DNA from 3 places in the Sporosarcina sp. CAU 1771 genome. Region 2 is predicted to be linked to each of the others. Evidence: riboswitches for the same ligand, from Rfam matches in the RefSeq annotation. Region 2 holds a riboswitch; each other region holds the start of a gene.

Region 1 (10,821 bases), on a different contig from region 2:
AGTGAGAGGCTGTTCGTTGTCCTTGATAAATAATCGATTCTTTTGTACTGGATAAGTACAGCTCAGAGTAAAGAAAATGAATGAAGAAAAATGAAAAGAGTATTGTGAACCCGACACTTGAAAGAAGAAGTAGAAGTATTTTTTTACTCAGGGTAAGTTTCCATTTCTTCATCTTCACACCTCGAACCGATAACCGACACCCCAGATGGTTTCAATTTGTTCACCATACTTGCCTAATTTTAAGCGCAACGTTTTTATATGTGTGTCGACTGTTCGCTCGCTACTGTTTTGATTTTCGCTCCAAACAAGTTCAAGTAACTGCTCTCTAGTAAAAACGCGTCCTCTGTTTTTTGCAAGGATATCTAGAAGGCCGAATTCCTTCAATGTTAAGGAAAGGGTATTCCCTTCAATACTGGCTTTGTGCGCATCCCGGTCGATTGTTATTGGACCAATATGAAGTACATCAAATGGCTTTTGAGTTTGATAAGTTCGCCGTAAGACAGACTCGACACGAGCGACTAGTTCTGCCGGAAGAAAGGGTTTAACGATATAATCATCCCCACCAAGTTTGAGTCCACGAACTTTGTCCCACTCTTCTCCTTTAGCGGAAAGGAAAATTAAAGGGATATTATAGAGCTGTTTAACCTCTTTAGCAAATTCAAAACCATCCATGAACGGCATCATCACATCAACAATTAAAAGATGAGGGGGTGTGTTTTTAATTAGTGAAAGGGCATGCAAGCCATCTGTCGCCTCTATAACTGAATAGGATTCAGCCTCCAAAAAAGTTCGAACGAGTTGCCTCATTTGTTGTTCATCGTCTATAATCATGACTGTAAATTGATTCATAAAATAACCTCATTTCATCTATATGCAAACTCATTATCGCTTGTAAATACGAAATTTATGTGAATTGGACCAACTTCATAAATACTTCTTAATCAGCTACTATAATCATACTGAAGAAAGAGAAATTGGTTAAGCAATAAGAACTTGGAGGAATGAAAGTGAAGAAAAGGTATATGCTATTTTCATTAGTATTTATTATCGGAGTACTAGCTGCGTGTGGCAAGGAAGACGAGCAAGTTGAAGAAGATCTTGTCCTTCTCCCCATAACAGTCGAACTGACCGTGCCTGAAGCTGTTGATGTGAATGAAGTAGTGAAAATGGAAACATTAGTAACACAGGGCGAGGAAAAAGTAGATGATGCGTCACAAGTCGAGTTTGAAATATGGGAAGAAGGTAAAAAAGAAGAAAGTATTATGATTGATTCAGTGAACGAGAAAGATGGAGTGTATACAGGTGAAACCTCATTTGATCATGATGGATTCTTTTATATTCAGGTGCATGTTACTGCTAGAAATATGCATACAATGCCAACAAAAACAGTAACTGTCGGTACTGGTGGAAACTATGAAGTCACCGAAGATGAAGAAAACGAAGGTCAATCAGAAGGCTTCTCAATGCATTTTATTGAGCCTAAAGATGTAAAGAAGTTAGATGAGAAGGATTTAGTTGTACATTTGGATATGGATGGACATCCATTTGAAGATGCCAACGTTCGTTATGAAATCTGGAGCGAAAGTGACCCAGACAACCATGACTGGATAGATGCCGATGAAACTGTTGCTGGGGAATACCAGTCACTTTACACATTTTCTGAGGAAGGTCAGTTTATTATCGTGATTCATGTTGAGGATGATACCGGATTGCATGAACATGAAGAATTTCAAATAAGTGTGGAAAAGTAAACAATCCTATATTGAAAACCATTCAGAGCAAACCGATTCAAGGTTTGCTCTTTTGACATAGTTTGCTGCATTATATGTATAATAAGAGAGAATTTAATGATTGGAGCGATAATAATGGTAGAACATTATTTTAAATTACAAGCAGAGTGGCCCGGTTTACGAAATGATGTCGGAATGATTCATTCAGGAAATCTAAAAACAAAAGTTTCAATTCCACCAGAAATGGATGGTCCAGGCGTAGGAACGAATCCAGATGAAATGCTGTTAGGTGCTGCTGCAACTTGCTATATAATTACACTTGCCGCGATGCTTGAAAGAAGCAGAATCGAAAAGCAGTCATTAACGATGGAGTCAGTTGGAGTAGTGGATGTTACAAACGGCATAATCACATATAAAGAAATCATACATAGACCTCACCTGATCCTTAAAAAAGATGCGACTGAAAAAAATCTTTTATTCGCTAAGAAATTAACCGAACAAGCAGAAGTTTCGTGTATGATCAGTCGTGCGATAAAAGGAAATGTTAGAGTAGTAGTAGAGGCAACTGTCGAGATTAAATAAGTATAATTGAATAAATATACACAAAGTCAAATAAATAATCATTTTATGCTTTCTTTTTCCCTTCAATTATAGTAAAATGCAAGATATGAATGATTTTTAATATAAACTTAAGCGAATGGTAAATATAATATTTAGGGGAATGCATTATGACAAGAAAAAGAATTGTTGTTAAAATTGGAAGCAGTTCACTTACAAATGACCAAGGTGAAATAGATCAGGAAATGTTTGATGATCATATTCATGCAGTTGTCGCTCTTCGGCAAGCTGGGCATGAAGTTTTGTTAGTATCATCTGGAGCTGTTGCTGCTGGATTTGCAAAGTTGGGCTATAGTTCAAGACCTATTACACTTAAGGGGCGGCAAGCTGCTGCTGCAGTCGGACAAGGGTTACTTATCCAATCCTATATTGATAAATTCAGTGAGTTTTCAATTGTCCCAGCTCAAATCTTATTAACCCGTGATGATTTCACCAACCAGGGTCGCTATCGAAATGCTTATGCAACACTTATGGAATTGCTTGAACGACGAATGTTGCCGATTATTAACGAAAATGATACGGTATCCATCAGAGAGCTAACCTTTGGAGATAATGATATGCTTTCTGCCCTTGTTAGTGGTTTTGTACGCGCAGACCAGCTGATTATTTTAACTGATATTAATGGCATTTATGATGCCAATCCAAGAGATAACCCCAATGCAAAAAAGTTTGATTTTCTAGAGGGGATTTCGGATGAAATGTTAGGTTATGCCAAAGGGTCAGGTTCAAAAGTTGGAACGGGTGGTATGAAATCCAAGTTACTGGCAGCAAAAACGGCACTTTCCGTAGGTGTACCTGTATTTATCGGTGACGGAAAAGGATCTGAGAAGTTAGTTGATATTATGAATGGAAAAGGAGATGGTACATACATTTCCAAGAAAAAACAAAGCTCCATCAATATCAATCAGCAATGGATTGCGATGCACTCAGAACCGTCTGGGAAGATTTATGTCGATCAAGGTGCAGAAGAAGCAATTCTTTTTAATAGCAAGAACTTATTACCTGCAGGAATCTATAAAGTTCAAGGCGACTTTGAAAAAGGGGACGTCGTTGAGGTATTTGGGATGAATGGATTGATTGGAAAAGGCGAAGTAACCTATTCCTCTTTTGATTTACTTGACGTAATTGGAAAACGAAGTGAAGAACGTCGAAAACGTGCTAGTAAAACGCAAGTAGAAGTAATTCACCGAGATAAATGGGTAAGTATTTAACTAAAGGGAGGACCTATAAATGATGAATATAACTTCCACAAGTGAGGTTCAGTTAAAAGGAAAAAAAGCTAAACTTGTAAGCATGAAATTAGTATCTGTTACTACTGAAGAGAAGAATGAAGCACTTCTTTTAATAGCAAAACAGTTGTTAGAGGATAAAGATATAATCCTTAGTGAAAACAAGAAGGATCTTGTTGCTGGGAAGTCTAATGGCCTTACGGATGAAGTTCTTGATCGTATCATGCTAAATGAAAAGCGGATACAAGATATGTCAGATGCAATTAAGCTTTTGGTTGAATTGAAAGATCCAGTTGGTGAAATCGTTGAATCAATTACGAAAGAGAACGGATTACTAATTAATAAGAAGCGCGTTCCACTCGGGGTTATCGGCATGATTTATGAGGCACGTCCGAATGTAACAATAGATGCCGCGACTTTATCTCTTAAAACAGGTAATGCGGCGATTTTAAGAGGAAGTTCTTCAGCAGAATTCTCGAACAAGGTACTCATTCAGTCTATTCATTCTGCACTTGAAAAAAGTTCTATCCCCGTAGATGCTGTCCAGTTGATTGAAGACACAAGTCGAGAAACCGCGAAAGAATTATTTACATTAAAAGAGTATTTAGATGTTCTTATTCCGAGGGGTGGTAAGAAATTAATAGATACCGTTGTGAGAGAATCGACAGTTCCAGTGTTGGAAACTGGCGCAGGAAATTGCCACGTATTCATAGATGAATCTGCTGAAGCTGAGATGGCTACGAAAATAGTTATAAATGCCAAATTGCAGCGTCCATCTGTTTGTAATGCAATCGAGACCATTTTAATTCATGAAAAATGGTTTGCTGAACATGGGAAAGAACTTGTTTCAGTAGTCTTGAAAAATGGTGTAGAAGTATTTGGAGATGAAAAAGTTGCTGCAATCTCATCACAAGTAAAGGTAGCGACAGAAGACGACTGGGAAACTGAGTATTTGGGATTATCGGTTAGCGTTAAAACAGTTAAGAGTGTGGAAGAGGCAATCGAACACATTAATAAATATGGTACAAAGCACTCGGAGTCAATTGTCACCAATCATGAAAATAACGCAGCGCTCTTTTTACAGCAAGTAGACGCTGCTGCCGTATACCATAATGCGTCTACGCGATTCACAGACGGTTTTGAGTTTGGCTACGGAGCAGAAATTGGGATTAGTACGCAGAAGCTGCATGCGAGAGGTCCGATGGGCTTAGAAGCACTTACATCTAGTAAATTTGTAATTCAAGGCACAGGTCAAATTCGCGAATAATTCAATAATGCTATTCTATCAAGCCATCTCACCTATCCAGTGAGATGGCTTGTTTTGATTTGATAAGTTAAATCGAAAGTATAGTGGGTAGAATAGTTTTATAAACTTTACCTTAATTTAACCTTTATCAATTAAAATGAAAGCAACTATTATGCATTACTATTCAACGAATGGAGGAAGAAAGATGAGAAAACTTAAGTTTATATTCAGCTTAATGCTTATTTCTTTTGTACTTTCAGGTTGTATTACAATACCAACTGGCGATGGTGGAAAAATCAAAGTCTCAAAAGATGGAGTTGAAATTGAAGGAGAAGACGGAAAAAAAGGGAAAATAGATCTTGATACAAAAGATGGTGGCTCAACAATAACAACTGATGATGGTACTAAAATCCAGATGGGGTCTGATGTTGAAATTTCTACGAAAGTTTCTAGTGAGATTTTATTACCAGATGCTGACAAAGCAATTAGCTTTTTAGAATCCTCTGACGAAGAGAAGGATCAATACTCCATTACCTACAAGCTGGAGGATAGCATGAAGGACAACGTACAAATTTTTAAAGATTACTTAGCTGAAAATAATTATGAAGTTGAAGTTGTTGAGCCTTTTGATACTGCTGTATCTTTGCAAGCTAGAAAAGATAATGTCTTTCTTATGTATCAGTTTATGGGTGAAGATGGTGAATATTCATTGGCAGTAATCTATACCGTCAACAAATAAAGAATTATATTGTTGTCTGAGACTTTGTTGGCAGGTAGAGTCTTAGGCATTTTTTAAATCTGAACAAAATCATGAACACATAAAGTTCACTTATTACTATTGATATATATACACATTGTTCGCATTATCCCTTTCAAATCGTTATGATAGATGAATAAATACGTAATGAAAAGGGAGAACTTTATGAGTGAAAATGTAAATAACCTATATCCAGAAAAAACGTGTTCAGTTGAACGACTTGTAACAGTCAAAGCTGATGTTGCAAAAGTGTTGAGTGGAGAAAAAAGAGCGACTAGACGTAATGGAGTTTATGCTTATCCAGGTGAAATTATGGAATTAGATGGTGGAAAATATATAGTGGATGCACTTTATCGACAAAAACTCGGTGAAATGACAGATGAACACGCTAAACAAGAAGGCTTTAATAATATGGAGGAATATAAGGATTCAATCCTTGCACTACACCCAAAAATGCCTTGGTTGCCGACGATGAACGTATGGGTTCATGAATTCAGCCCGGTAGAGAAATGATGAACTGAATGTATTTTAAAATTTATGGCGTGATTGTCTTTCTACACGTCGTCAGTGCCGTTCTATCCATAGGTCCATTATTCCTGCTAATGCCAATCATCAAAAGATTACGTGGCGCTGAAGAAAAAATCGAAAGTGCATACTTGTCAATTATCGATGTTGTAATCCGTATTGTTATGCATGCAGGACACGTTCTAGTTGTTACAGGTGTTTTGCTATTACTCCTTGGTCCTTGGCCTTGGTATACATCATGGGTTGTAATGACGGTTGTTGTAATGGGTGTATCCGCATTTTTTTTATCAACGGGTTTTACTCGAGTTCTACGAAAGTTTCACCTGCCTGGAATGAGTAAAAATGATGCTTTGAATCTTTTAAATCGGACGTCTTGGATTTATATTGGACTGATGCTTGTGATGTTATGGTTAATGGTCGAAAAGCCGATGTTCTGGTGATGGATGGAATACATATGTCCAAAGGGCAAGAGGTTTATTTAACTTAAAATACAAGTTGCTTTTCAACTTATGATTTAACTGTAAAGTAAATAAGAGAAAAAACTGACGTGCCCTTTTACGGGACGTCAGTTTTTTTTGAATTTAATGAGGTTTAACTTTAAAATAGATTTAGTTTTTCAATACGTGCAACGGCTTCCCTTAATCGATCTTCGTCTTCCAAAAGGCCAACACGCACATAACCTTCGCCATGCTTACCAAAACCATGTCCCGGTGCAACGATGATATCGGCTTCCTCATATAAGAGGTCAGAGAAGGATTCACTCGTATGACCATCAGGAACCGACAACCAAGCAAAGAATGAGGCGCCCGGAGCAACTACATCCCAACCAATTCGTTTGCACTCCGAAATAAAGACGTTACGTCTAGCTTCATAAAGTGCGGCAAGTTCAACAACACAGTCCTGGCTCTCAGTTAAAGCGACAGCTGCTGCCCGTTGAATTGCTGGGAAAATATCTATAAATAGATGATCTTGCAAAAGACTGAGTGCTTCTATGATTTCTGCATTACCGACTGCGAATCCAACGCGCCATCCAGCCATATTATACGTTTTTGATAACGTATACATTTCAATACCTACATCTTTTGCCCCGTCTACTTGGAGGAAACTAACTGGTTTATCACCATCAAAACCAATGCCACCATAAGCAAAATCATGAAGAACCGCTATGTCGTTTTCTTTTGCAAACTGTACGGTATCTTCGAAAAATGGAACAGTAGCTGTTGCACTTGTAGGGTTGTTCGGGTAGTTCAAGTACATTAATTTTGCTTTTTCCCGTTGCTCAGCAGTTAACAGATTGAAGTCGGGTAAAAAGTTATTAGACTCAAGCAATGGCATTGTGTCATACGTAATATTTGCCAAACTTACCGCTGATAAATAGTCGGGGTACCCTGGATCCGGTAGTAATAAAAGTTCACCTTCATCCATAAGGGCTAGGGGAAGCTCTACTAGACCTGGTTTAGTTCCAAATAAGACAGCGACTTCTGTGTTAGGATCGATGTCAACATTGTATTCTCTTTTATAAAAATCGGCGGCGGCTTGTTTGAATTCCATAACGCCCCGGAACGGAGAGTACCCGTGCGTAGTTGGGTCATCGACAGCATCTTTAAGAGCTTCTACAATATGCGCCGGCGTGGGTTGGTCTGGATTTCCACGTCCTAAGTTAATAATGTCTCTTCCTTCAGCGAGTGCTTTTTCAACTTTATGAGTTAGTGAAGCAAAAAAGTGTGGTGGAAAACTTTTTAATCGTTTTGAAACTTTCATTGGAAAACCCCGTTTCTATGTAGTTGACTAGCTTACTCCAAATCTTATAGTTTTTGCAGGAAAATGTCTATAGAATAACAAAGCAACAGACTTTCATGAAATAAAAAATTGAAATTCGAAATATGTTGACAACTTACTGGTTGTATATTATACTATGTTTTATGCAACGATAACTTAATATGGAATTTATCAAGAGTGACTGAGGGATTAGGCCCTATGACGTCCGGCAACCCCATTTATATGGAAGGTGCCAATTCCTACAGAATAATTCTATTCTGAGAGATAATCTGAACCCATTCATTCAGTGCTTCTTTCATTATGAAAGAGGTATTTTTTATTTTCATTGTAGTATCTGTTCAAAACTTGAAGCGATCACTCCAATTTAGGATTGATTTTTAGAAAGAGGGGAATACCGTGATAGAAATAAAAGGCGTATCAAAAGTGTATCAGACAAAAGAAAGAGTTGTAAAAGGTGTCGATGACGTTTCCCTTACGATTAACAAAGGTGAGATTTTTGGTATCGTTGGTTATTCCGGCGCTGGAAAAAGTTCGTTAATTCGCTGTTTGAATTTATTGGAACGACCGACAAGTGGTACTATTTTAGTGGACGGTGTCGATTTAACAAAATTGGGCGGTAAACAACTGCGCCAAGCTCGTTTGAAAATCGGTATGATTTTTCAACATTTTTACTTAATAAGCCAAAAAACGGTTTATGAAAATATTGCATTCGCTTTAAGAGCAGCCAACACACCTGCCAATAAAATTAATGAGCGTGTAGAGGAACTACTTGAAATGGTTGGGCTTTCAGAAAAAAAGAATGTGTATCCTGCACAGTTGAGTGGGGGACAGAAGCAACGTGTTGGAATCGCACGGGCATTAGCCAATAATCCATCTGTATTGCTTTGTGATGAGGCTACATCTGCGTTAGATCCCAATACGACAATGTCCATCTTACGTTTACTTAAAAAAATCAATCGGGAATTAAAAATAACCATTGTTCTCATAACGCATGAAATGAATGTGGTGAAAGAAATTTGTGATCGCATGGCCATTATGCAAAGCGGAAAAGTGATTGAAGATGGATCGGTTTATAACATCTTTTCTGATCCGAAAACGGAGTTAACGAAGGAATTTATTAGCAGTGTTGTATCCTTCGATGTTCCTAAAGAAATTCTACATACTTGTACAGGGCGCATTATTAAAGTGATGTTTAAAGGTGATATCGCAGGTGAAGGTATTATTTCAGATACAGTTCAGAACTATAAAGTGCAAGGAAACTTTCTACATGGTTCAATTGAGTATATTCAAGAGAGACCTCTTGGAATCTTCTTAATGGAACTGCAAGGTGAAGAGGATGAGGTAGATAAAGCGATTGCTTATATGACTTCTAGAAAAGCGCAAGTGGAGGTGATTGGATATGGAAAATGAATTCGGACGTATTGTAGAATTACTACCTGAAATTACAAAGGCCTTTGGGGAAACAATATATATGATTGGGATTGCATTTGGAGTTGCTCTACTAATTGGATTGCCACTAGGACTCATATTATTTGTAACAGATAGAGGTTTATTTTTAGAGAATAGCGCCGTAAAGAATATATTAGGATTTGTCATTAATATTGTTCGATCGATTCCATTTATTATCTTACTTGTCGCGATTACACCACTAACTGTTTTGATAGTTGGGGATGCATACGGACCGACAGCGGCAAGTGTTTCATTATCCGCCGCGGCCATTCCATTTTTTGCCCGAATCACAGAAACTTCGATGAGGGAAATCGATAAAGGAGTTATTGAAGCTGCTATTGCAGTGGGTGCAACTCCGTGGATGATTATAAAAGATGTTTTGTTGCCAGAAGCAAGATCAAGTATCATTCAAGGCCTAACATTAACTGCAATTAGTTTAGTTGGGTATTCTGCGATGGCTGGCTTTGTTGGTGGAGGCGGAATTGGTGATTTAGCCATTCGATTCGGCTATTATCGTTACGATGATTTAATAATGATTGTAACGGTTGTCATACTAATTTTATTAGTTCAAGTGATTCAATTTTCAGGAGACCGTATTTCAAAATCAATAGATAAAAGTTAATTTAGGGAGAGAGAAAAAAGATGAAGAAGATTATTTCAACAGTATTATTAGTAGTACTTATAGGTGTACTTGCTGCATGTGGTGGAAAAGACAAAGCAGGAGACACGAAAGAACTAACATTTGGAGCAACACCAGGACCATATAGCGATATGCTATCAAAAGCAATTATTCCTGAATTGGAGAAAAAAGGATATAAAATAAAAGTACAAGAATTTAGCGATTATGTTCAACCAAATAATGCGTTAAACAGTGGATCGAATGATGCAAACCTTTTCCAACATATCGTTTATCTAGAGAACTTTTCTAAAGAAAACGATATGGAGTTATCTGATTTAATAAGTGTACCAACAGCTCCACTTGGAATTTATTCGAATAAGTATGAGTCACTTGATGATATCGAAGACGGTGCTAAAATTACAATTCCAAACGACCCAGTGAATGCAGCACGTACTTTACTAACATTACAAGAGCTTGGACTAATAGAGATTGACGGTTCAGTTGATCCGATTAAGTCTTCAGAAAAAGACGTTACAGTCAATCATAAAAACTTAGTGTTCCAACCAATTGAAGCGGGACAATTGCCACGCTCTGTTGAAAGTACAGATTTAGCAGCTGTTCCAGGAAACTTCGCAATTGCTGCAGATATGAATTTACTTGATGCGTTAGCTTTAGAAAATATGCCCGATCAATTCCGAAATGTTGTTGCGGTAAGAACTGAAGACAAAGATTCACAATTAGCAAAAGATATTATTGCGGTAGTTGAATCACCAGAATTTGAAAAAGTAATCGATGAGCAATTTGAAGGCTTTGGCAAACCAGGCTGGATGAAATAAGTTAGTTGTCATTTTATATTTTGCGTACGGTAG
Region 2 (10,821 bases):
AGTCGTACTTTTTATATTCCGATTACTTTTTTGCAGAAGGAATTAAAGTCTGCGGTTGCATCTGCTTATTTAGTGTTTCGCGCAATCGATGAAATTGAAGATCATGAAGAATTGGCCAATGATGAAAAGTCCACAATTTTAATGGAAGTGAGCGAGTTGTTTAAACAACCCTTTGACAATGAAGCGTATGTAAGGATTCTCGGACAGACAAAAGATCAAATGCCTGAGGTTACTCTACGTTTGGAAGAGTGGTTGCAAGCTTGCCCTAAAGATGCTTTGCCCATCGTGACAAATGCTGCGTGTGAAATGGCAGCTGGAATGGCAAAGTGGTCACAAGCAAACTGGGAAATACGGACACGGGAAGATTTGGATGACTATACATACTACGTGGCTGGACTGGTTGGCGTTATGCTTTCAGACCTTTGGGAGCATTACGGCGAACAACCAACGGACCGTGAACTTGCGATTGGTTATGGGCGCGGGCTTCAAGTAGTAAATATTTTACGCAATGAGAAAGAAGACTTGGATGAGCGTGGGATTAGCTTTGTACCTGACGGTTGGAGTCGTGAAGAGTTGTTTGAATATGCAGATGAAAACTTGAAGCAAGCTGATGAATATATGAAGTCGCTTCATAAAAAATCGATTTTATTATTTTGCCGTCTGCCGCTAGCTTTAGCACACAAAACATTAAAGGCAATGAAAGAAGGGCGTGAAAAAATGACACGTGCCGAAGTGGAAGAAACCGTAGAAGAAGTTCAACTTAATTAAGGTGTTATTATTCTAGTGGTGAACGTAAAGTCTATAAGAATCAAGATGTAAAGGCAGGTGTTGGCATTGAGTAACTCAATCGAGCAAAGAAAATCGGAACATATTCAAATCACGTTGAACGAAAAGGTTACCGGAGAGTCGATTACGACAGGATTGGAATCGTTTAAGTTCGTTCACAATGCGCTTCCGGAAATTGCTTTTGACGAAATTTCTATTGCAACTTCTTTCCTCAGCTTTGAGTGCAAAACACCGTTTCTCATCAGTTCAATGACGGGCGGAACAGCTCTTGCAGGAACAATCAACCAGAACTTAGCAATGGCAGCCGAAGAAAATGGCTGGGCGTTGGCGCTTGGATCTACTCGTGCGTTGCTTGATAGCGACGGACACGCTTCCTCCTTTTTAATGAGAAAGTACGCACCGAGTGTTCCGATTATTGCTAACTTAGGGGCGGTCCAGTTGAATTATGGATACGGTGTTGAGGAATGTAGGAAGATTGTTGAGATAACTGAGGCGGATATGCTCGTCCTTCATTTGAATAGCATCCAAGAAGTTATTCAAGAAAATGGGGATACGAATTTTATAGGGTTATTAAATAAAATCGAGCAATTATGCAAGACGCTTGGAGTTCCGGTCGGAGTCAAGGAAGTCGGATGGGGCATTGATGGTCAAGTGGCCAAAAAATTAATTGAAGTTGGAGTCGCCTTTATTGATGTCGCTGGTGCAGGAGGGACATCTTGGAGTCAGGTAGAAAAGTTTCGCGCAAAAGATCCAATTCGTCGTGTTGCTGCTGAAGCATTTAGCGAATGGGGAATTCCAACAGCGAAATCGATTCAAATGGTCCGTGAACAGATTGGAAACTCACCACTGATTGCTAGCGGTGGGATGAAAACTGGACTGGATGGTGCGAAATCGATTGCTCTAGGTGCTGACCTGGTAGGATTTGGGCGATCCATATTGAAAGAGGCTACGCAAAGTGCGGAAGAGGTCCGCGAAGTGATGAAAATCAGGGAAATGGAACTCCGTATGTCGATGTTTGGCATTGGGGCACAGTCGATTGGAGAATTGAAAGACTCCCCGCGCTTGAAGGAACGATAAATACAAGTTGTCATACGAAAAAAGCATGCTCCATTGGGAACATGCTTTTTCCTTGTTTCAAAATCTTTCGCGGAAAATTTTATTTACTTCATTTATCAAACTGATCTTTCTGACGATATTCAATTCCCGTCTCACAGTTTGGTGGACCTTTCTGCCTTCTTAAGCCTATTGGCTAGGGCTGTCGCAACCTGCTGTTTGCAACAAGTTCCCTCCGCAGTCGGTCAGTGAGGTGCACTTACACAAAATCTTTACTTATACTACTAGGTTTTGCCTGTTCTAGGAGAAACATTCTTACATTGATTCTCGACGAGATTTATGTCGTCAGTACTGCAAATTTTCCGCCAAGGCTGTGCAATTCTACGCAAGTAGTTCACTAAAGATTACTCGTCAAAAGTTCCCTGCTCCCGCAATTTCGCCTTGTACTCTATATATACCCAGACAAAAGAAAGATAAACCTTTTTTTATAAATTAATTTAAAAAGTTTTAAAATAATTTGATTTTTCGATAAATTAAAGGTTTTTACTCGTTCTGTGTTGAAAGTAAATTTGAACCTATAAATAAGAAGCACCAGGAACTGAATTTGAATACGGAGTAAATAATGGTTACTACTAAGAGAGTAATCTAAAATCATTGAATTTTATTAGGGGGAAAAAAGATGTTGATAACAGTCGAACGTGTCAAAGATTTAAATGCTATTGATATTTCTCATTTAGTAAAAGAAAGTGAAAGTGAAGGGTACCGATTTGTCACTCGTTTAGTAACCGATTTTCAAGATGGGTCAAATACGTTCAATAAACAGGGAGAAGCATTGTTTTTAATTCGCGACAAAGATAACGATGTTGTTGCGATTGGCGGTGTCAATGAATCTCCATTTGCTGTGGATGAAAATGTAGGGCGATTGCAACGATTTTATGTGTTGTCTGAAGCGCGTAGAAAAGGGGTTGGCTCCCAGTTGTTAAAAGAAATCATTCAGCATTCCAAGGCAGTGTTCGATGAAATGACGGTCCGAACAGAATCATCGAAAGCAGATGCCTTTTATCGTGCAAATGGATTTGTGGCAGATGATAGTTCATCAGAAACGACGCATGTCATAAAGTTTAAAAAATAAAAAATCGTGGATCCAGTTACATTGGGATCCACGATTTTTTGTTTTGAATTCAAATTTCAAAAACCATTCGCTGCTAATTCTTTTACCAACAGATCATTTAAGCGATCCGTGGCAATTGCACCGTACCAAATGAACTTACTTTCAGGCCAATAACTAGTACGGGTTATCGATCCGTCGGTTAAAACGATTTCCAAAAAGACGGCATAACCGTCAGTGTTCCTTGTCTTATAGGCATCGGGTTCATATGGCAAGGCTAGGAGTTCCTCAACAAATGCTTTCGTTAGCTTTTCGGAAAGTTCGCCAATTAGTGAATCATCTTCATAACTTACAAATCGAACGGTATCGACTTTGCCTTCAATGTCTAAGAAATCCCCAAGTAGCTTTGCGTGACCAGGTTCGCCAATCTCAAATACCTTTCCGTTAGCAATTACTCGAAAAGCTGGAGCATAGTCTTTCATTTCATAGATTTTCGTTCCTTTTGATAAATACGTAGCATCGTTGTTTTTCATTTTATAAGATGAATTTGCGTGACCATCCATATTAAAATGAACCTCTCCAATTTCACTCCCTGATTCAAATGTCACCCCAGAATCGTTCATCTCATAATTAGCATAATACATTGAATCGTTTATTTTTACTGCGTCTACCCAGTCAATAGTTTCTTGAGCAAGTCCCGGCAAAAAGCGGGATGGTGAACACCCTGCCAAAATAATGACGAAAACAATTGCAAGTTTTTTCAAGTCGAAGCACCACCCTTTTGGAAGTAGACGGCTAAAGAAGAAAGAAGTTACGTGCTGGAAATGTACGATCAATTAAGAACGTTTTTGTTATTATAACAAAGGAAACTGTGGGGCGATGGATTTGTTCTCGTATCGTTGTGTATTGCTCCCGTATCGCCTTGATTTATTCCCGCAACGACGAGTTTATTCTCGTAACGCACAGGTTTGCTCCCGCAACGGGGATTCGGCTAGGTTTGTTCCCGTATCGTTGAGTGTTGCTCCCGTATCGCGTTGGTTTATTCCCGCAACGACGAGTTTACTCTCGTAACGCGCTGGTTTGCTCCCGCAACGGGGATTGGGCTAGGTTTATTCTCGTATCGTTGAGTGTTGCTCCCGTATCGCGTTGGTTTATTCCCGCAACGACGAGTTTATTCTCGTAACGCGCTGGTTTGCTCCCGCAACGGGGATTGGGCTAGATTTGTTCTCGTATCGTTGTGTATTGCTCCCATATACCTTGGCTTATTCCCGCAACGACGGGTTTATTCTCGTAACGCACAGGTTTGCTCCCGCAACAGGGATTGGGCTAGATTTGTTCTCGTATCGTTGTGTGTTGCTCCCATATACCTTGGCTTATTCCCGCAACGACGGGTTTATTCTCGTAACGCACAGGTTTGCTCCCGCAACGGGGATTGGGCTATATTTGTTCTCGTATCGTTGTGTGTTGCTCCCGTATCGCCTTGGTTTATTCCCGCAACGACGGATTTATTCCCGTAACGCACTGGTTTGCTCCCGCAACGCGAATTAAAATAAAACATGGAACCGGCAAGGGGTTCCATGTTTAGTCACTTAACACATTACAATTATTTGAGAGGGGGTCGTTTGTGCCGGGATACTTCGAGTCGTTGCGCCGTAAACAACGGTCAAATAACGGTTTGCAGGATTTCGATTAAAGGATTGACCGTTTTCCAATACAATTTGTGTTTCCGCAGAGATGTTTAGGCGTAAGCTACCATCACTACTCAGCAATTGATTGTTAAAATAGTCTACCTTTACGTTTTGCATAGGAGAACTAATCGCCATCACAACGGCTTGGTATTGTGGCGGATAAATCATTGGGACCGGAACATCCGCGTCGTAAAATCCAATTACAGGATCACCTACAAAAATCATCTCGTGATCTACAAAATAGGTATTCGGCCCAACTACGAAATTTACAATGCTGTCAACCCCGTTATTCACTTCAAACAATTTATAACATCCACCATTTTCATCGCTTGGAGTAACCCAGAAATCACTTATGCTTGTTACGGTGCCGCTAAAAGATTGAAAATTCATAGAGTATCTTCCTCCTTTTGAAAAAAATGAATTCATTAAAGATAGAATATGCATCGAAAAAGCATCTTGCTAACTGACTGCTTTCATTAATTAATAAAAGCGTAGCATACCTCAAATGAATATAGAGTAAAAGCAAAACTGAATACTTTCCTTTTATATAGTTTAGAGGTAAACTATATATAGGTTATTAATTCAAAAGGAGATGACAGTAATGAGTAGGTTACAAGACAAAGTAGTAATTATTACAGGCGGTGCAGGTGGAATTGGGAGTGGAATGGCGAAGGCAATGGTGAAAGAAGGAGCCATTGTTGCAATTGTAGACGTAAACGAAGAAACTGGATTGGCGATGGAGAAAGAATTACAAGAAATCTCTCCTAAATCGATGTTCATCCAAGCAAACTTAATGGATCACCAAAATTTAGGCAAGGTTATTACAAAAGTTGTTGATAAGTACGGAAAACTAGATGTGCTTGTAAACAACGCTCATGCGTCGAAGCAATTGACGATTGAGGAGACAACGCAGGCTGATTTAGATCTTTCATTTGGTACTGGGTTTTATCCAACGTTTTATTTAATGCAGGCGGCACTTCCTTACTTAAAAGAATCTAAAGGGAACGTTATTAACTTCGCGTCCGGAGCAGGAATAAATGGGGACCAAACACAAGGCGCATACGCAGCGGCGAAAGAAGCGATTCGTGGTATTTCAAGAGTTGCAGCGAATGAGTGGGGTAAGTTCGGCATTAATGTAAACTTAATTAGTCCGATTGCCAACACTCCGGGTGTTCAAGCATGGGCGAAAGCGCAACCAGAATATTATGAGCAAGTTAAAAACAAAATTCCACTTGGTCGTTTCGGTGATGTTGAAGAAGATATCGGTCGAGTTGCTGTATTTTTAGCTTCTGAAGATTCTAAGTACATTACTGGTCAAACGATTATGGTTGACGGTGGATCGACAATGCTTCGCTAATCAACAAATTTCACCGGGGGGATTCTATTGGAGAGAAAAGATTTATTTAAATTAATTCGAGCAATCGAACAGATGAATAATGAAAATATAAAGCAATTCACGAAACGATTTCAACATCCTCTAGGCATCTCTCCGATTTTGGTGTTAAGCGATTTACGTACGAAGGGGCCTCAAAGACAAGCAGAGTTAGCGGAATCCCATGGGTATACAAGAGGCGCGATGACTAGCATTGCGGATCGACTTGTTAAACTAGGATTTGTGGAACGGTTGTATGATGAAGCGGATCGCCGAACGGTTCAACTTTCAATAACACGCGCTGGCGAAGAAGCGTTAAAAGAAGCGCAAGCGATTGGCGATGAAGTGTTTGTGCACCTATTTAAAAATTTGAGTGAAGACGAAATTGCTCAGTATTTGAAAATTCAAGAGAAAATCGTTCATAGCTTAAATTAAGAAATCGTCCTTCGGCTTCATTTGACAGAATGGTTCTTGAGTGATAAATTGTTTAGTAACTGAACTGAATACTCTTTTCTTATTAAGAGAGATGGAGGGAATTGGCCCTACGAAGTCTCAGCAACCTGCCAGCCGGTAAGGTGCTACGTCCAACAGGGAAACCTGAACGATGAGGAGAATTTTTTTTGAAACTCTTCTCTCTTATGGGAGGAGTTTTTTGTTTGGAAAAAATTTCAGGAGGGTTTTTATATGACAAAATTACAAGAGCTTTACACAGAACAAAAGGAATTGAAAGAACGGAAAGCAACGAGCACAGCAGGAGCGATGCAGAGACATCAGCAGTTAGCGAATGTACAGCGAGAAATCGATTATTATGAACAAGGGGATTCAATTTCGAAAGCATATATCCAAGAAAAAGTGGATGAAATCAGTACCATACAAAAAGAAATCGACTTATTAACAGGGACCTTAACTGAGAAAAAACGAATTCTTAATGAAGTTGTTTTTGGAGGGCATATTTCCCTTTAATAAATTCCATAAAAGGGATAGTAAAAGTAATGAATATCAGATGTGCTAATTCTCTCTTGCTGAGCGATTAAGCTGATTCTGTTTCTTCATTGGCACCGATAGTACATTGTGTAAGTTCAAGTTCGGGATTGTGACCTAACTTATTGACTGCACTTCGTTGAATCGGTGTTTTTGCGTTTAAGTGAATAAATTTATTAATTATTATAAAAAGGGAACATTTGTAATGTATCCATCGTATGGTTACTGAGTGATGATAAATCAAAGTGTACGAATCGCTTTTCTGTTTCTAATCGTACCCCAAAAAATAAGTTTGGCCACTACTGTAATTCCTGCAATAGAATAGAATCGTTTAAGAGTGTTGAAGGTGGATAGTATATGGGAAGAATTATACTTGCGGTTATACTAACAGTGTTGGGTGGTATTTTTGCGAGCTTCTTGGAACCACCAGTATTTGCAAATAGCATTCCACTTGCCATTATGGGAGGGTTTATTTTAGCAGAGATTCAGCGAAACAAAGATAAGTAGAAATAGCTTATTGGAATGTCGATGATTCGAATTTACGGAGCACGGATTTCTTGTGAGCAGGTTGATGTCTAATGGACGATAAATTTGTTAACAAAGATTGGATTGGTTATATGTTCAAGAGAAAGATTATTTATATCGCTGTTGGATTTACAGTGTTCCTCTATTTTATTTACGTTCAAAATAATTCGATCGTGACGAGTCATACGGTCATACGTTCAGAAAAACTTCCTGCTAATTTTGACCAATACAAAATTGTTCATCTTTCCGATTTGCATAACAAAAGTTTCGGAAAAGGTCAGCAAGTACTGGTACGAAAAGTGAACAAGCTGCAACCGGATATCATCGTCTTTACTGGAGATTTAATTGATTCGAAACGATCTGGGGATGAAGCGAGTCTTCTTTTAATGAAAAAATTGACTGCTACTGCGCCTGTCTATTATGTTCCGGGAAACAATGAATGGTGGTCTGGATCGTATGGTTCTCTGGAGAAAAAATTAGAGCAACTCGGGGTACAGGTTTTGAGGAATTCATCGATAGCTCTAGAAAAAGAAGGGGATAAGGTATATATTGTAGGTATTGACGACCCCACTTATGGGGATAAAGATATGTCGGAACTCGAGATCATAGAGGAAGAAATCAGGTCCGCATCAGAAGGACTTGGAGAAGACGATTTCACTTTATTGCTTTCACATCGCCCTGAAATGCTTCCACTCTATGCAGCGTCTAATTTCGATGTTGTTTTTTCCGGACATGCGCACGGTGGACAGGTTCGACTACCATTTGTAGGAGGTCTAGTCGCACCGAACCAAGGACTATTCCCAAAGTATACTGAGGGGAAGCACGAGATGGACAATACAGTGATGATGATTAGTAGGGGACTCGGGAACAGTATTATTCCAGTACGATTATTCAATCGTCCCGAGATTGTAAGTGTTACGCTCGAACAAGGCGATCATTAAGGTACTACGAATTAAGGAGGAAAAACAGATGTCCGTTCAAACGATTACACCAGAACAATTATATGAAAAATTGAATCGAGAGGAAAAAGTTGTCTTAGTGGATGTGCGTTCTGAAGAAAAGTACGACCAATTCCATATTCAACACGCAAATCTAACAGATATGAATATTTCTAAACAGAAGGTCTTTGAGTTGGAAATAAATCCACAGCAAACTATCTCTGAAATTCCTGTAGATAAAGAAGTAATTATTACATGTACGACGGGGAACTCCGCAACAAAATGTGCGGGTATTCTAAAAGATAGAGCGTATGATGTGGTTGTATTAGAAGGCGGTATCACTGCGTGGAAAGAGTTTTTAATTAAACAATCAGAAGAATCATCTTAAGAAAAAAATAAACCAATTGCTTGACCACTAGTTTATTGTTAAAATGAAATGCAGAAGTGAATTTTCTGACAAATCGACGTGGGGGGTTGTTTAATATTAGTACACTAACAAATAAGATGACATTAACTGTTGCTGAAAATGACATTGACGTTTTTGGTCATATGAACTACATACGATATATTAATCATTTAGAAACAGCGCGTGCTAATTGGTTTGCTGATGCTGGCATGTCATTTGAGAAGATGGTTGAACTGAATACTGGAATCGTTCTATTGAAATTTAATATGCATTATATCGGAGAAGCGATACTCGGAGATGAATTAACAATCGAAACAATTCCAGTTAAATTAGGAACGAAAAGTTTAACGCTAACACAAAAGATTTTCAAAACAGGCGGCGTTCAATTGACAGAAGCAGAATTTACGTTTGTCATGTTCGATACGAAAGCACGTAAATCGATACCTATTGTAGAAGAGTTTAGACGTCAATTCGCAAAGTGAAAAGATAACCAATAAAAAGACATAATCACCTCACCTTACAATTGCTTTGGCAAATAATAAAGGTGATGTGTTTTTTTTATGTGTCAAAAGTTTATAAAAGTAGCTGCAATCATCGACAATATGAGGATTAGAAGTATAATAGAAGTCGGGGTTTACGAGTGTAAAAACCAAAGTTGAAATAAAAATATCTACTAAATATTAATAGATGGGGGAACCTTCCTTGACTACGATAAAAGAAGAAACACTAATTGCAGAAATTGATCATGTTGACGATAAAGGTACTGGCCAAGCTGTTTTATGGCGTGAAAGTACCGGTAGTAATCCTAAAAAACTTAGGTTAATTATTCCACATACGATTCCAGGAGAAACGGTCCAAGTGGTCGTCGATCATCCGATAAAAAGAAAAAAGAGAGCAATGCCAGATTTAATTTTGGAGAAAAGTCCGGAACGAATCGATCCACCATGCCCACATTTCGAAATTTGTGGCGGCTGCGCTTGGCAACATTGGAGTTACGAAGGACAACTGAAGCAGAAGACGATGCATGTGAAAGAAGCCATTGAAAGCGTCGGTATGGATCCAAGCTTGGTACAAGATACAATTGGAATGGACAGTCCTTGGCATTACCGCAATAAGATGGAATTCACATTCTCGCCTGAAGGAGAACTTGGCTTGCATGAGCAAGGAAATTTCCGTAAAATCATTCCTCTTGAAACATGTCTCATTGCTGGACAGAATATTGTCGATGCAATGTTAGAGGTAGGTAACTGGGTAAAAGAGTTCGGTCTTAAAGGGTATACGAAAGACATTCATGAAGGACTTCTTCGGAACTTAATGGTAAGAGAGTCCTTTGCTACGGGAGAAATTATGCTCGCATTGTTCGCTACGGAAGCTCCTGAAGGGGAATTAAAAGCGGCAAGTGAAAACTTGATAGAGCGAATCTCGAACAAGTTTCCGAATGTGAAAAGTCTTTTATGGCTGGTAAATACAGATTGGGCAGATCGCGTCCAGTCTGAGGAAACACATGTCCTTGCGGGTCGCGATTTTATTTATGATGAAATGGCGGGCTATCGTTACCGTTTGTGGTTTGATACATTTTTCCAAACGAATCCATTACAGGCTGAAAAACTTGTAGAACTTGCACTTGAAATGGGTAAACCTAAAGAAGACGAGAAAATGATTGACCTGTTTTGTGGTGTTGGAACCTTTTCATTGCCATTCGCAGCACGTGTTAAGGAACTCGCTGGAATCGAAATCGTAGAAACATCCATTGAATCTGCAAAACGCAATGCTCTGGATAACGATTTGCATAATACAACGTTTCTTGCAAAAGATGCGCGTATAGGACTTGCTGAAATCCATAAAGATTTTGGATTTGCAGATATTCTATTAATAGACCCACCACGCTGCGGAGCTGGAGGAAAAGTGATGCGTAGAATTGGTCGCTCTCAGCCGAAACGAATCGTGTATGTATCATGTAAACC
Region 3 (10,821 bases), on a different contig from region 2:
GTCGTCTTCTTTACATAGAAGTAACTAAAAAATTAGTCTAAGGGGATATCAACGTAATGACAACACTCAACGTTCAGGTCAAATTGACAGAATCAAAAAAAGAGAAACCATTAACAGACCAATTAGAATTTGGACGAGTATTTACAGATCATATGTTTATAGCAGATTATACTGAAGGTTTAGGCTGGACAAATCATAGAATTGAATCCTATCAACCACTTACGTTAGATCCAGCATCAATTATTTTTCATTATGGCCAAACGATTTTTGAAGGACTGAAAGCATATCGTTCTGAAGATGGAACGATTCGATTATTCCGTCCTGAACAAAATATGAAACGGTTGAATCAATCAGGTAGTCGAATGAGTATTCCTCCAGTGAATGAGGAATTGGCATTAGAGGCACTAAGGCAACTTCTCGTTATTGATAAGGAATGGATTCCAACAGCAGAAGGAACATCGCTTTACATCCGTCCATTTATTATTGCCACTGAAGCTTATTTAGGTGTAGCACCATCAAAAAAATATCAGTTTATGATTATTCTTTCTCCGGTAGGATCTTATTACAAAGAAGGTATTCGTCCAGTAAAAATACTTGTTGAGAATACATTTGTTCGTGCAGTATCCGGTGGTACAGGGACTGCGAAAACTGCAGGCAACTATGCTGCTGGTTTAAAAGCACAAGAGGTTGCTTCTGAAAAAGGATATGCCCAAGTTCTTTGGTTGGATGGAATTGAAAGAAAGTATATTGAAGAAGTTGGCGCGATGAACGTCTTCTTTAAAATTAATGGTGAAGTGATTACTCCAGTATTAAATGGCAGTATTTTAGAAGGTATAACTAGAAAGTCCGTTATTGAATTGTTAAATCACTGGGGAATTCCTGTTACAGAAAGAAAAATTTCAATGGAAGAAATTCGAACTGCTCAGAAAAATGGTCTCCTAGAAGAAGCTTTTGGAACTGGAACAGCAGCAGTTATCTCTCCAATTGGTGAATTTTATTGGAAAGAAGAAGAGCTTGTTATTAACAATGGAGAAATTGGCGAGCTTTCAGAAAGAATTTATAAAGAGTTAACAGGTATTCAAACGGGTAAAATAGAAGATCCATTAGGTTGGGTTCTTGAAGTTAAATAATATAGTTTGAAGCCTACACTATAGGAGGGAATACGAGTTGGAGAAATTACAATCAATGGAGCACTTTGAACAACTAAAAAATGGAGAGAGAACGATGTTCATGTTTACAGCAGACTGGTGTCCAGATTGTCGAGTTATTGATCCGATATTACCAAGGATTGAAGTCGACTATCCGGAGTATGAGTTTATATCTGTAGATCGTGACGAATTCATCGATTTGTGTGGAGACCTAAGCATTTTTGGTATCCCGAGTTTCATTGCATTTCATAATGGTGAAGAAGCAGGCAGATTTGTTAGTAAAGACCGTAAAACACAAGAAGAAATTGAAAGCTTTATAAATGGACTTTCAAATTAAAACCGGTTTCATCTTTAAGAGAAAGCAATTAGTTTACGTATAAATAAAGGACTTCGATCTTCTCAGGCAGAAGTGATCGAGGTCTTTATTTTATTTGAAGTAAAACTATACCTGTTCAACTTTTGGATAGCGGTAACATACAACGGAGATGTAGAAAGTTAAAATTGGAAAAGGGGGCCATATATTGAAGGTAAGTAAACGAGTTCGATACTTAGTGGTGTTAACTGTCGTAACAATTTGTTTATTTCTAGTTTCTGGTTGTTCGATTTTCAATGAAGAACGAATTAGTGAAGAAGAAATGGAGTTGTTAGAAACCAAACTAAAAAATATACAAAGTGAAGGAGCTATCACCGAATCTGTTTGTGGGAAATTCGAAATTTATGAGGGTCAAACAGATACTTGTCATCCTCAAAAGAAGTGCAAAACAACTACGGAATGTGCGACGTTAGGAGATCAGCTGGCCGAACAAATTATTGAACGTTTTGGTGATTTGTTGACAGACTATGAATTCTCCGATGAAGGCGATTCCTATTTTGAGCAAGTACTTGCGAGGTATGAGCTTGAAGGTGATCTGTTAACGAACCCAGAATTCTTGGTCGTTGACGATGGACTTGAGAGTTATCGAGACGATGTAGAAAAGCATGTACGTATTTGGAACATGTTTACCAATCTAATCCCCGAAAGTGAGCGTCAAATGCTATCAGGTTTTCATATCATGACAGATGGAAACGAGGAAACCCTTGCTCAAGTGGAACCTGATGACGAAGACTTAAGTAAGTGGTGGTTAAGTATGGATATTTTAGATTCAAAAGAACTATTTATATCTCAAACGACATTGCTGCATGAATTTGCTCATTTACTAACATTGCAAGATAGTCAAATGGATATGAATGAAGAAGTAGTATTCTCGGAAGATGACGATGAAATCCATGAAACAGCCCCAGCCACATGTCAATATTTTTTTGTTGACGGCATGGGATGTATGAAGGAAGACTCGATGCTCCAGGCATATATTGAAACGTTCTGGCTAGATGTCTTAGATGAATGGGAGGAACGTGGGGTTGCGGAAGATGAAGATGTAGCGACTGAGTTTTTCATGGATTATGAGGATCAATTCGTTACCGATTATGCTGTAACTAGCCCTGTTGAAGACATTGCTGAAGTTTGGGCTTACTTTATATTGTCTCCAAAGAACGATGGTGATGAAATTTGGTTGCAAAAGATTTCATTCTTTTATCAATTCCCAGATCAAGTGAAATTAAGAGCCGAGATTCTTTCTAGGTTGCTTTCCTATTTATCGCAGAATGAGTTGCATATGCGATAAATAAGGATGAAAAAAAGGATAGCTTTTTAAGAGCTATCCTTTCAAATCAAATTAGTAAACCGAATAAATTACTACCTTTTTTAATTTCAGTATAAGAAAATCCGCTTTGTTCCATTCGCTCAACGAGTCCAGCGTAATCCTCGCTATTCTTCAATTCAATCCCAACGAGTCCAGGGCCACTTTCTTTATTGTTTTTTCTTGTATATTCAAATGTGATGATATCATCGTTCGGTCCAAGTACATTATCCAAAAATTGACGAAGCGCACCCGCTCTTTGTGGGAAATTAATGATGAAATAATGAAGTAATCCTTCATAGATTAATGATTTCTCTTTGATTTCTTGCATCCTCCCAATGTCATTATTACCACCGCTAATTACACATACAACTGATTTCCCTTTAATTTGATCTTTATAAAAGTCTAATGCAGCTATAGGTAAAGCCCCAGCAGGTTCAGCAATAATAGCATGTTGGTTATATAAGTCTAAAATAGTCGTACACACTTTGCCTTCAGGTACAACTACAATATCATCAAGGTATTTACGGCAAATTTCATATGTGATTTGACCTGAGCAGCCAACAGCAGCCCCATCCACAAACTTATCAATTGAATCTAAGTATATGACACCCTCGTTTTCGAAAGCAGCTTTCATACTTGCGGCACCAGCAGGTTCTACACCTATCATACGCGTATGAGGAGAAACGTTTTTGATGTAAGTTGATAACCCAGATGCAAGTCCTCCTCCGCCAATGCTTGAAAAGACATAATCTATAGATTCTTCTATGTCATTCATGATTTCGATTGCAACAGTTCCTTGACCAGCAATGATATCTAAATCATCAAAGGGATGAATGAAAAGTCGATCTTCCATTTTAGCGAATTCAATTGCACGAACAGAAGTATCGTCAAATGTATCACCAGTTAATATTATTTCTACATTGGAACGGCCAAACATTTTAACTTGGTCAATTTTTTGTTTTGGTGTAGTTAGCGGCATGAAAATCTTACCATCGATGCCTAAATGCGCACAGGCATAGGCAACACCTTGTGCATGGTTTCCAGCACTTGCGCAGACGATTCCTTTTTCACGTGCTTGTGCCTCAATCGTTTTTATTTTATAGTAAGCACCTCTTAATTTAAATGAGCGAACATGTTGTAAATCTTCCCTTTTTATATACACATGACAGTCATATTTTTCAGATAGGCGCTCGTTCCTTTGTAAAGGTGTATGCACGACGATATCTTTTAAAAGTTGATAAGCGATTAGGATATCTTCAATATGTAACGTTTTCGGTTCGTTGTTTTTTAATTTCATTACTTATCCACTTCTTTCGAATTAATTAAATATCCTGTGATTATAACATGAATGGAGTGAAGTATGTGAATATTATACACAATTTTTCAATAAAATAAAGTTTCATTCTTATAGATGTGAGCATATAGATAATGGGGATGGTATATATTGTGGCCCAATTAATTAGCTGGAAGGGGATAGCATGGAGAGTTCTTCAATAAATGAAAACAGTAAGAATGAACAATTAGAGAAATTCAGAGTGAACAATGATGGAACGAGACTAACTACAAATCAAGGACTACGTGTTTCGAATGACGAGCAATCCTTAACTGCAGGTCTTCGTGGACCAACACTTATAGAGGATTTTTATTTCCGAGAGAAAATTACACATTTCGATCATGAACGCATTCCGGAGCGGGTTGTACATGCAAGGGGATACGCAGCCCATGGGGAATTTGAGTTGTATGAATCAATGAGTGAATATACGACAGCAAAATTCTTACAAAAGCCAGGTACTAAGATTCCGCTTTTCACAAGATTTTCAAACGTTGTTGGAAGTAGGGGTTCGGCTGACACTGTGCGAGATGTTCGAGGATTTGCGGTAAAGTTTTATACAGAGGAAGGGAATTATGATTTAGTCGGAAATAATATACCTGTTTTCTTCATCCAGGACGCTTTAAAATTTCCTGATTTAGTCCATGCAATTCAACCTGAACCAAATAATGAAATTCCACAAGCATCATCTGCTCATGATACATTCTGGGATTTTATCGCCAACAATCAAGAATCAGCGCATATGATCATGTGGCTTATGTCGGACCGCTCAATTCCGAGAAGTTGGCGGATGATGGATGGTTTTGGTGTACACACGTTTCGCTTTGTGAATAAAGAGGGCAAAGCAAGATTTGTTAAGTTTCATTGGAAGCCTACACTGGGGGTGCATTCGTTAGTTTGGGATGAAGCACAGAAAGTTTCAGGGAAAGATCCGGACTTCCAGCGACGGGATTTATGGAATTCAATAGAAAATGGAAACTTTCCTGTATGGGAATTAGGCGTTCAAATGATTGAAGAAGCAGATGAGTTTATGTTCGATTTTGATGTGCTTGACGCAACAAAACTTTGGCCCGAAGAGATTGTCCCTGTAAAAATAATTGGTAAAATGACATTAAATCGAAATGTTGATAATGTTTTTGCGGAAACAGAGCAAGTGGCTTTCCATCCAGGAAATATTGTTCCGGGAATTGATTTCACAAATGACCCATTGCTTCAAGGAAGATTGTTTTCCTATTTAGATACACAACTTATAAGGCTAGGTGGCCCCAATTTTACTGAAATTCCAATTAATCGGGCAGTGTGTCCGATTCATAACAATCAACGCAATGGATACGGAAGACAAAGGATTGATGTAGGTCAAGTAAGCTATCATAAAAATTCATTAGCAAATAATACTCCTGCTACATCAAGTGCGAAAGAAGGTGGCTTTGTCCACTACCAGGAAAAAGTAGAGGGGCGTGTAATTCAGCAGCGAAGTGAGTCGTTCAAAGACTTTTTTTCGCAAGCCCGCCTATTCTGGAATAGTATGTCACCTCCTGAAAAAGAGCATATTGTCTCAGCATTCACTTTTGAGGTTGGTAAAGTAACTAGTCAATCGGTTAAACAACAAGTTGTGGATATGTTAGCACGGATAGACCAACGCATGGCAATTACTGTCGCAAAGGAAGTTGGTGTACAACGACCGACAGAGCCACAGTCGTTAGTAACTGCCTCCTCGCCAGCACTTAGTCAATCTGATACGATTAGCCTTCCGAACACATTAACGGTAGCTGTGTTGATTGGTAATGGGTTTAACGGCGCCGAAGTGTTGGATGCTGTTCAAACATTTTTAAACGCAGGAGTTGTTGTCAAAATAGTGGGCGAAAGACTAGGAACCATTAGAAGTACTGATAATTATCAAGTTGTGGTAAACGAAACGTTTCTTACAACAGATCCAGTCCTATTCGATTCACTTTATGTTGTAGGTGGAAAATCTAGTAATCCAATGAAGTTTTCGAGAGATATTACTTATTATATTAATGAAGCATTTAAGCATTATAAACCGATTGGATTTGCAACGAGTGGTATGCAATATCTTGAAAAGTCCCAGGCAGAAGAAGGGCCGGGCATCATTCTAACTAAAAATGACGCCAATTTCGGTACGCAGATGGTGAACGCCATTGCTCAGCAACGATTTTGGAATCGAGATATTTATTGACACGCCTAGAAAGGTAAAGACTCTATCTAATTGACATTATATTTAAGAGTAGTATAATTAATTCAAAATTGAATAGCTCTTATCAAGAGAAGCTAAGGGATATGGCCCATTGAAGCTTCAGCAACCTCTGAGTTTATCAGGAAGGTGCTACCTCCACCAAGATTCTTTATCTTGAGAGATAAGAAATGAGAACTTACACTCAATCCTCTTTTCTTTCATCATTAGAAAAGAGGATTTTTAATATTATTATTATTCATCATTTTTCCAGTAAAGAAAGGAAGAGATACAATGCCGATTAATATCCCAAAACAATTACCAGCTAGCGAACTGTTAAAAGCAGAGAAAATATTTGTGATGGATCAAGAGCGTGCAACTGCTCAAGATATCCGTCCGCTGAATATTATTATTTTAAATCTAATGCCTGAAAAGGAAAGAACGGAATTACAGCTTCTAAGGTTGCTTGGAAACACTCCGTTACAAGTAAATGTCACTTTTTTAAATATGGCAACCCATGAATCAAAAAATGTAAGTAAATCCCATTTGGATAACTTTTATAACACATTTGATGAAATTAAACATCAGCGTTTTGACGGAATGATAATTACGGGTGCACCGATTGAACATTTACAATTTGAAGACGTGAATTATTGGGGAGAACTACAAGGTATAATGGATTGGACCACGACCAATGTCACTTCTATATTACATATTTGTTGGGGTGCACAAGCTGCGTTGTATCATCATTATGGAATTGGGAAGCATGATTTACCTAAGAAATGCTTTGGTGTTTTCAACCATAGAGTTTTCGACCCGACCGTTGAACTTGTTCGGGGATTTAATGATGAATTTAATGCACCGCATTCTCGCTATACATCTGTTTCGATTAAAGAAATAGAGAATGATCCACGTTTAACACTGCTTGCCGTCTCTGAAGATGCTGGAGCATTTATTATTTTGTCAAATGACGCGAAGCATATAATGATTACGGGACATTTTGAATACGATGCAGGAACACTCGGTGAAGAATATTCACGTGATATGAATAAAGGTGTCGAAGTAGACTTGCCTGAAAATTACTTTCCGAATGACGATTCGACTAAAGAGCCTATGAATACATGGCGATCACATACGCATCTGCTATTTTCTAACTGGCTAAATTATTATGTTTATCAAGAAACTCCATATGAATGGAGCTAATATAATCTTTGTATAGAAGTTTTTGATACCGGCAAAGTAAACTCTGTATTCGAATCATAATTTTTGACTATACAAAGAAATACGGATGCAATTGAGAGGGAAGTTTAGATGCAACAAGAATTTAAAGGAAATATCCCTAAACGAATGACTGGAATTATATTGGTATTAATTGCAGCTGTAATGTGGGGAGTTTCTGGTACGGTGGCTCAGTTTCTTTTTGAGAAAAAGGAATTTAGCTCTGAATGGTTAGTTGTCAGTCGGTTACTTATAGCTGGAGTAGTCATGTTAGTGATTACGCGGGCTAGAGGAGAGAAAAGGATTTGGGATGTGTGGAAGCATAAGCACGATGCTTTCAGTATGGTTTTATTTAGTATATTTGGCATGTTAACGGTGCAATATACTTTTTTTGCAGCGATTCAACATTCAAATGCAGCAACTGCTACAATTCTTCAATACTTAGCGCCTGTTCTGATTGTATGTTATTCAGCAATACGAATTAAGAAGTTGCCTTCTAAAATTGAGGTTTTCGCGGTTGTATTGGCGTTAATTGGTACTTTCTTACTCGTTACAAAAGGCAGCATTTATAGTTTGTCAATATCAAAACTAGCTTTATTTTGGGGGATTGCTTCTGCATTCTCACTCGCCTTTTATACATTGCATCCTTTACAACTTCTTGCAAGATGGGGTTCAGGTATTGTTGTAGGTTGGGGCATGTTGGTGGGGGGGATTGCGTTTAGTTTTGTACATCCACCCTGGAAGTTTGAAGGCCAATGGGACATGCAGTCATTCAGTGCAGTGGTGTTTATTATTATTTTCGGAACGCTCATAGCTTTCTTTTTCTTTTTGGAAAGTTTAAAACATATAAAGGCTGCCGAGGCAAGTTTACTTGCTTGTGTAGAACCGCTTTCTGCAGCATTCTTAGCAGTTGTTTGGCTACAAGTTGCATTTGGAATAATTGAGTGGATTGGAACGGCATGTATATTATCTACAATTTTGATTTTATCACTTAGTAAACAGAAGAAAATACTTTATAAGGAAGAAGTCTAGCAAAATAGAGCTAGACTTTTTTGAATTGGTCTAGGAAGTAGTATTCAATATAGCTATTGTATAGAAGTACTTATTCATATATAATTAATACAATTACGCGGAATTTTAGAATATTCCGTAATTACAAATAACTTATTACATTTAGGGGGGATTTCATTGAAAAGAAGAATACGTTTATTTACAATGTTGATTTTTGTACTTAGCTTAGGATTGTTATTGGCTGCTTGTGGAACTAAGTCGGAAGACACTGGGTCTACCGGTGGTGATACGGGTAAGAAAAAGCTAATTGTTGGAACAGACGCAACTTACGCACCAATGGAGTCAATGGATGAAAAAGGGAATATTGTAGGAATCGATATCGATATTGTTAATGCAATTGCCGAAGAATTAGGCATTGAAGTAGAATACAAAAACTACGGATGGGAACCTTTATTTCCTGCAGTTGACAGTGGTGAAGTAGATTTTGCAGTTTCTTCGATTACAATAACAAAGGATCGTCAGAAGTCCTATGATTTCACCGATCCATACTTTATTGCTAACCAATTAATTCTTGTTCCTGAAGAATCTACAGTTACCAACTTCCAAGATTTAAAAGACTTACGTGTTGCTGTTCAAATCAACACAACAGGTCATATCGTAACGCAGGGACTTTTGGGTGATACTAGTACTAAGATTCTTGCAGCTGAAACAATGCCGTTAGCAATCACCGAAATGATTAACGGGAATGCGGACGCATCTGTGGGAGATAATGCTGTAGTTATTGAATATAAAAATCAAAATCCTGATGTGAAAGTGAAAACAATCGAGGATGATAGTTTTGAAAAAGAGTATTACGGTCTAATGGTTAAGAAAGGGAATACTGAGATTGTGGACCTATTGAATAAAGGTATTCAAGCAGTGAAAGACAGCGGGAAATTAAAAGAAATCACAGGATTCGATGTAGAGTAAATATCTTTCTACCTCAGTGGACTAGATTGGAGTGATTGATTTGGATTTCCTTAATATACGCTGGGACATGTGGGAAATGATTTGGAATTATCGTGCCATGTTTATTCGCGGTATAGGTATAACACTTGCTCTAACAATTATTGGATATATCCTTGGACTATTCCTAGGTTTATTTGTAGGAATGGGAAAATTATCGAAGCGAAAGTGGATTTTTTACCCCGCGAAGTATTATGTTGATTTCTTTCGTGGTACGCCATTGTTGGTACAGATATTGTTAATTCATACGGCAATAATTCCGGGGATCTTTGGACATTCCTTAGGATATTTTACATCCGGAGTAATAGCACTTACACTTAATAGTGCGGCCTATAATGCTGAAATTATACGAGCAGGTATTCAGTCGATTGAAAAGGGGCAATCCGAAGCGGCGAGATCTTTAGGTATGACTGCTGCGACGTCAATGAAGTTAATAGTTTTGCCGCAAGCTTTTCGTCGAATGATACCGCCTTTGGGCAATGAATTGATCGCATTGATGAAAGATTCTTCTTTGCTAATGGTTATCGCAGCTCCAGATTTATTGTATGCTGGTAAAATAGTGGCAGGCGCATCAAGTAGATTCTGGGAACCTTATATTACAGTTGCAATACTTTATTTGTTACTAACATTCATCTTTGGTAAATTGATAGGCTATGTAGAAAAACGGTTTAGCAATAGTTACACTCCCTCACCTAGAAGAGGAATATTTAAATATGGACGTGAGTCAGCAGGAAGGTGAATAAATGATTAAAGTCCAAGATTTGCATAAATCATTTGGAAATCTAAAAGTGCTAAAAGGGATTGATTATAATGTTGCGGAAAAAGAAGTTATCTGCGTAATTGGGCCGAGTGGATCTGGTAAGAGTACCTTTTTACGCTGTATCAACCTGTTGGAAGAAATTACTTCTGGAGAAGTTTTTATTGATGGAGTCAAAGTAAATGATCCAAAGACAAATATTAATGAAATTCGAACAGAAGTAGGCATGGTTTTTCAACAGTTTAATCTTTTTCCTCATATGCGGGTCATTGATAATATTACCGCGGCGCCGAAAAAGGTTCGGAAAATGAGTCCTTCCGATGCTGAACAATTAGCACTTCAATTGTTGGAAAAAGTAGGACTTGCCGATAAAGCGAATGCCTATCCCGAACAATTATCAGGCGGACAGCAACAACGAGTCGCAATCGCAAGAGCGCTTGCAATGAAGCCTAAAGTAATGCTATTTGATGAGCCAACATCAG

Evidence for each region. Region 2 has a riboswitch for S-adenosylmethionine ahead of ACXYMX_RS14840 (hypothetical protein). Riboswitches for the same ligand answer to the same signal wherever they lie in the genome.
Region 1: it holds a riboswitch for S-adenosylmethionine, as region 2 does, so the genes downstream of both, ACXYMX_RS07370 (methionine ABC transporter ATP-binding protein) here and ACXYMX_RS14840 (hypothetical protein) in region 2, are expected to answer to the same signal.
Region 3: it holds a riboswitch for S-adenosylmethionine, as region 2 does, so the genes downstream of both, metA (homoserine O-acetyltransferase MetA) here and ACXYMX_RS14840 (hypothetical protein) in region 2, are expected to answer to the same signal.

Annotation. Positions count from the first base shown of each region.
Region 1 is NZ_JBTLRN010000007.1:17,057-27,877, reverse strand. Features, by position in the region: gene ACXYMX_RS07420 (sensor histidine kinase) at 1-172, opposite strand, end outside; gene ACXYMX_RS07415 (response regulator transcription factor) at 175-849, opposite strand; gene ACXYMX_RS07410 (FixH family protein) at 1,008-1,751, shown strand; gene ACXYMX_RS07405 (OsmC family protein) at 1,866-2,312, shown strand; gene proB (glutamate 5-kinase) at 2,459-3,559, shown strand; gene ACXYMX_RS07395 (glutamate-5-semialdehyde dehydrogenase) at 3,579-4,844, shown strand; gene ACXYMX_RS07390 (hypothetical protein) at 5,029-5,562, shown strand; gene ACXYMX_RS07385 (ASCH domain-containing protein) at 5,746-6,093, shown strand; gene ACXYMX_RS07380 (hypothetical protein) at 6,102-6,545, shown strand; gene ACXYMX_RS07375 (aminotransferase class I/II-fold pyridoxal phosphate-dependent enzyme) at 6,703-7,866, opposite strand; SAM riboswitch class I at 8,050-8,155, shown strand; gene ACXYMX_RS07370 (methionine ABC transporter ATP-binding protein) at 8,281-9,294, shown strand; gene ACXYMX_RS07365 (methionine ABC transporter permease) at 9,284-9,955, shown strand; gene ACXYMX_RS07360 (MetQ/NlpA family ABC transporter substrate-binding protein) at 9,976-10,788, shown strand.
Region 2 is NZ_JBTLRN010000029.1:2,700-13,520, reverse strand. Features, by position in the region: gene ACXYMX_RS14875 (squalene/phytoene synthase family protein) at 1-768, shown strand, start outside; gene fni (type 2 isopentenyl-diphosphate Delta-isomerase) at 835-1,863, shown strand; gene ACXYMX_RS14865 (GNAT family N-acetyltransferase) at 2,519-2,971, shown strand; gene ACXYMX_RS14860 (hypothetical protein) at 3,028-3,711, opposite strand; gene ACXYMX_RS14855 (hypothetical protein) at 4,537-5,025, opposite strand; gene ACXYMX_RS14850 (SDR family NAD(P)-dependent oxidoreductase) at 5,237-5,992, shown strand; gene ACXYMX_RS14845 (MarR family winged helix-turn-helix transcriptional regulator) at 6,020-6,442, shown strand; SAM riboswitch class I at 6,519-6,618, shown strand; gene ACXYMX_RS14840 (hypothetical protein) at 6,692-6,970, shown strand; gene ACXYMX_RS14835 (hypothetical protein) at 7,346-7,495, shown strand; gene ACXYMX_RS14830 (metallophosphoesterase) at 7,567-8,454, shown strand; gene ACXYMX_RS14825 (rhodanese-like domain-containing protein) at 8,483-8,839, shown strand; gene ACXYMX_RS14820 (acyl-CoA thioesterase) at 8,926-9,339, shown strand; gene rlmD (23S rRNA (uracil(1939)-C(5))-methyltransferase RlmD) at 9,545-10,821, shown strand, end outside.
Region 3 is NZ_JBTLRN010000007.1:98,753-109,573, reverse strand. Features, by position in the region: gene ACXYMX_RS07785 (branched-chain amino acid aminotransferase) at 57-1,130, shown strand; gene ACXYMX_RS07780 (thioredoxin family protein) at 1,168-1,485, shown strand; gene ACXYMX_RS07775 (hypothetical protein) at 1,670-2,809, shown strand; gene ilvA (threonine ammonia-lyase IlvA) at 2,856-4,124, opposite strand; gene ACXYMX_RS07765 (catalase) at 4,306-6,354, shown strand; SAM riboswitch class I at 6,431-6,539, shown strand; gene metA (homoserine O-acetyltransferase MetA) at 6,643-7,551, shown strand; gene ACXYMX_RS07755 (DMT family transporter) at 7,660-8,598, shown strand; gene ACXYMX_RS07750 (basic amino acid ABC transporter substrate-binding protein) at 8,755-9,546, shown strand; gene ACXYMX_RS07745 (amino acid ABC transporter permease) at 9,587-10,321, shown strand; gene ACXYMX_RS07740 (amino acid ABC transporter ATP-binding protein) at 10,326-10,821, shown strand, end outside.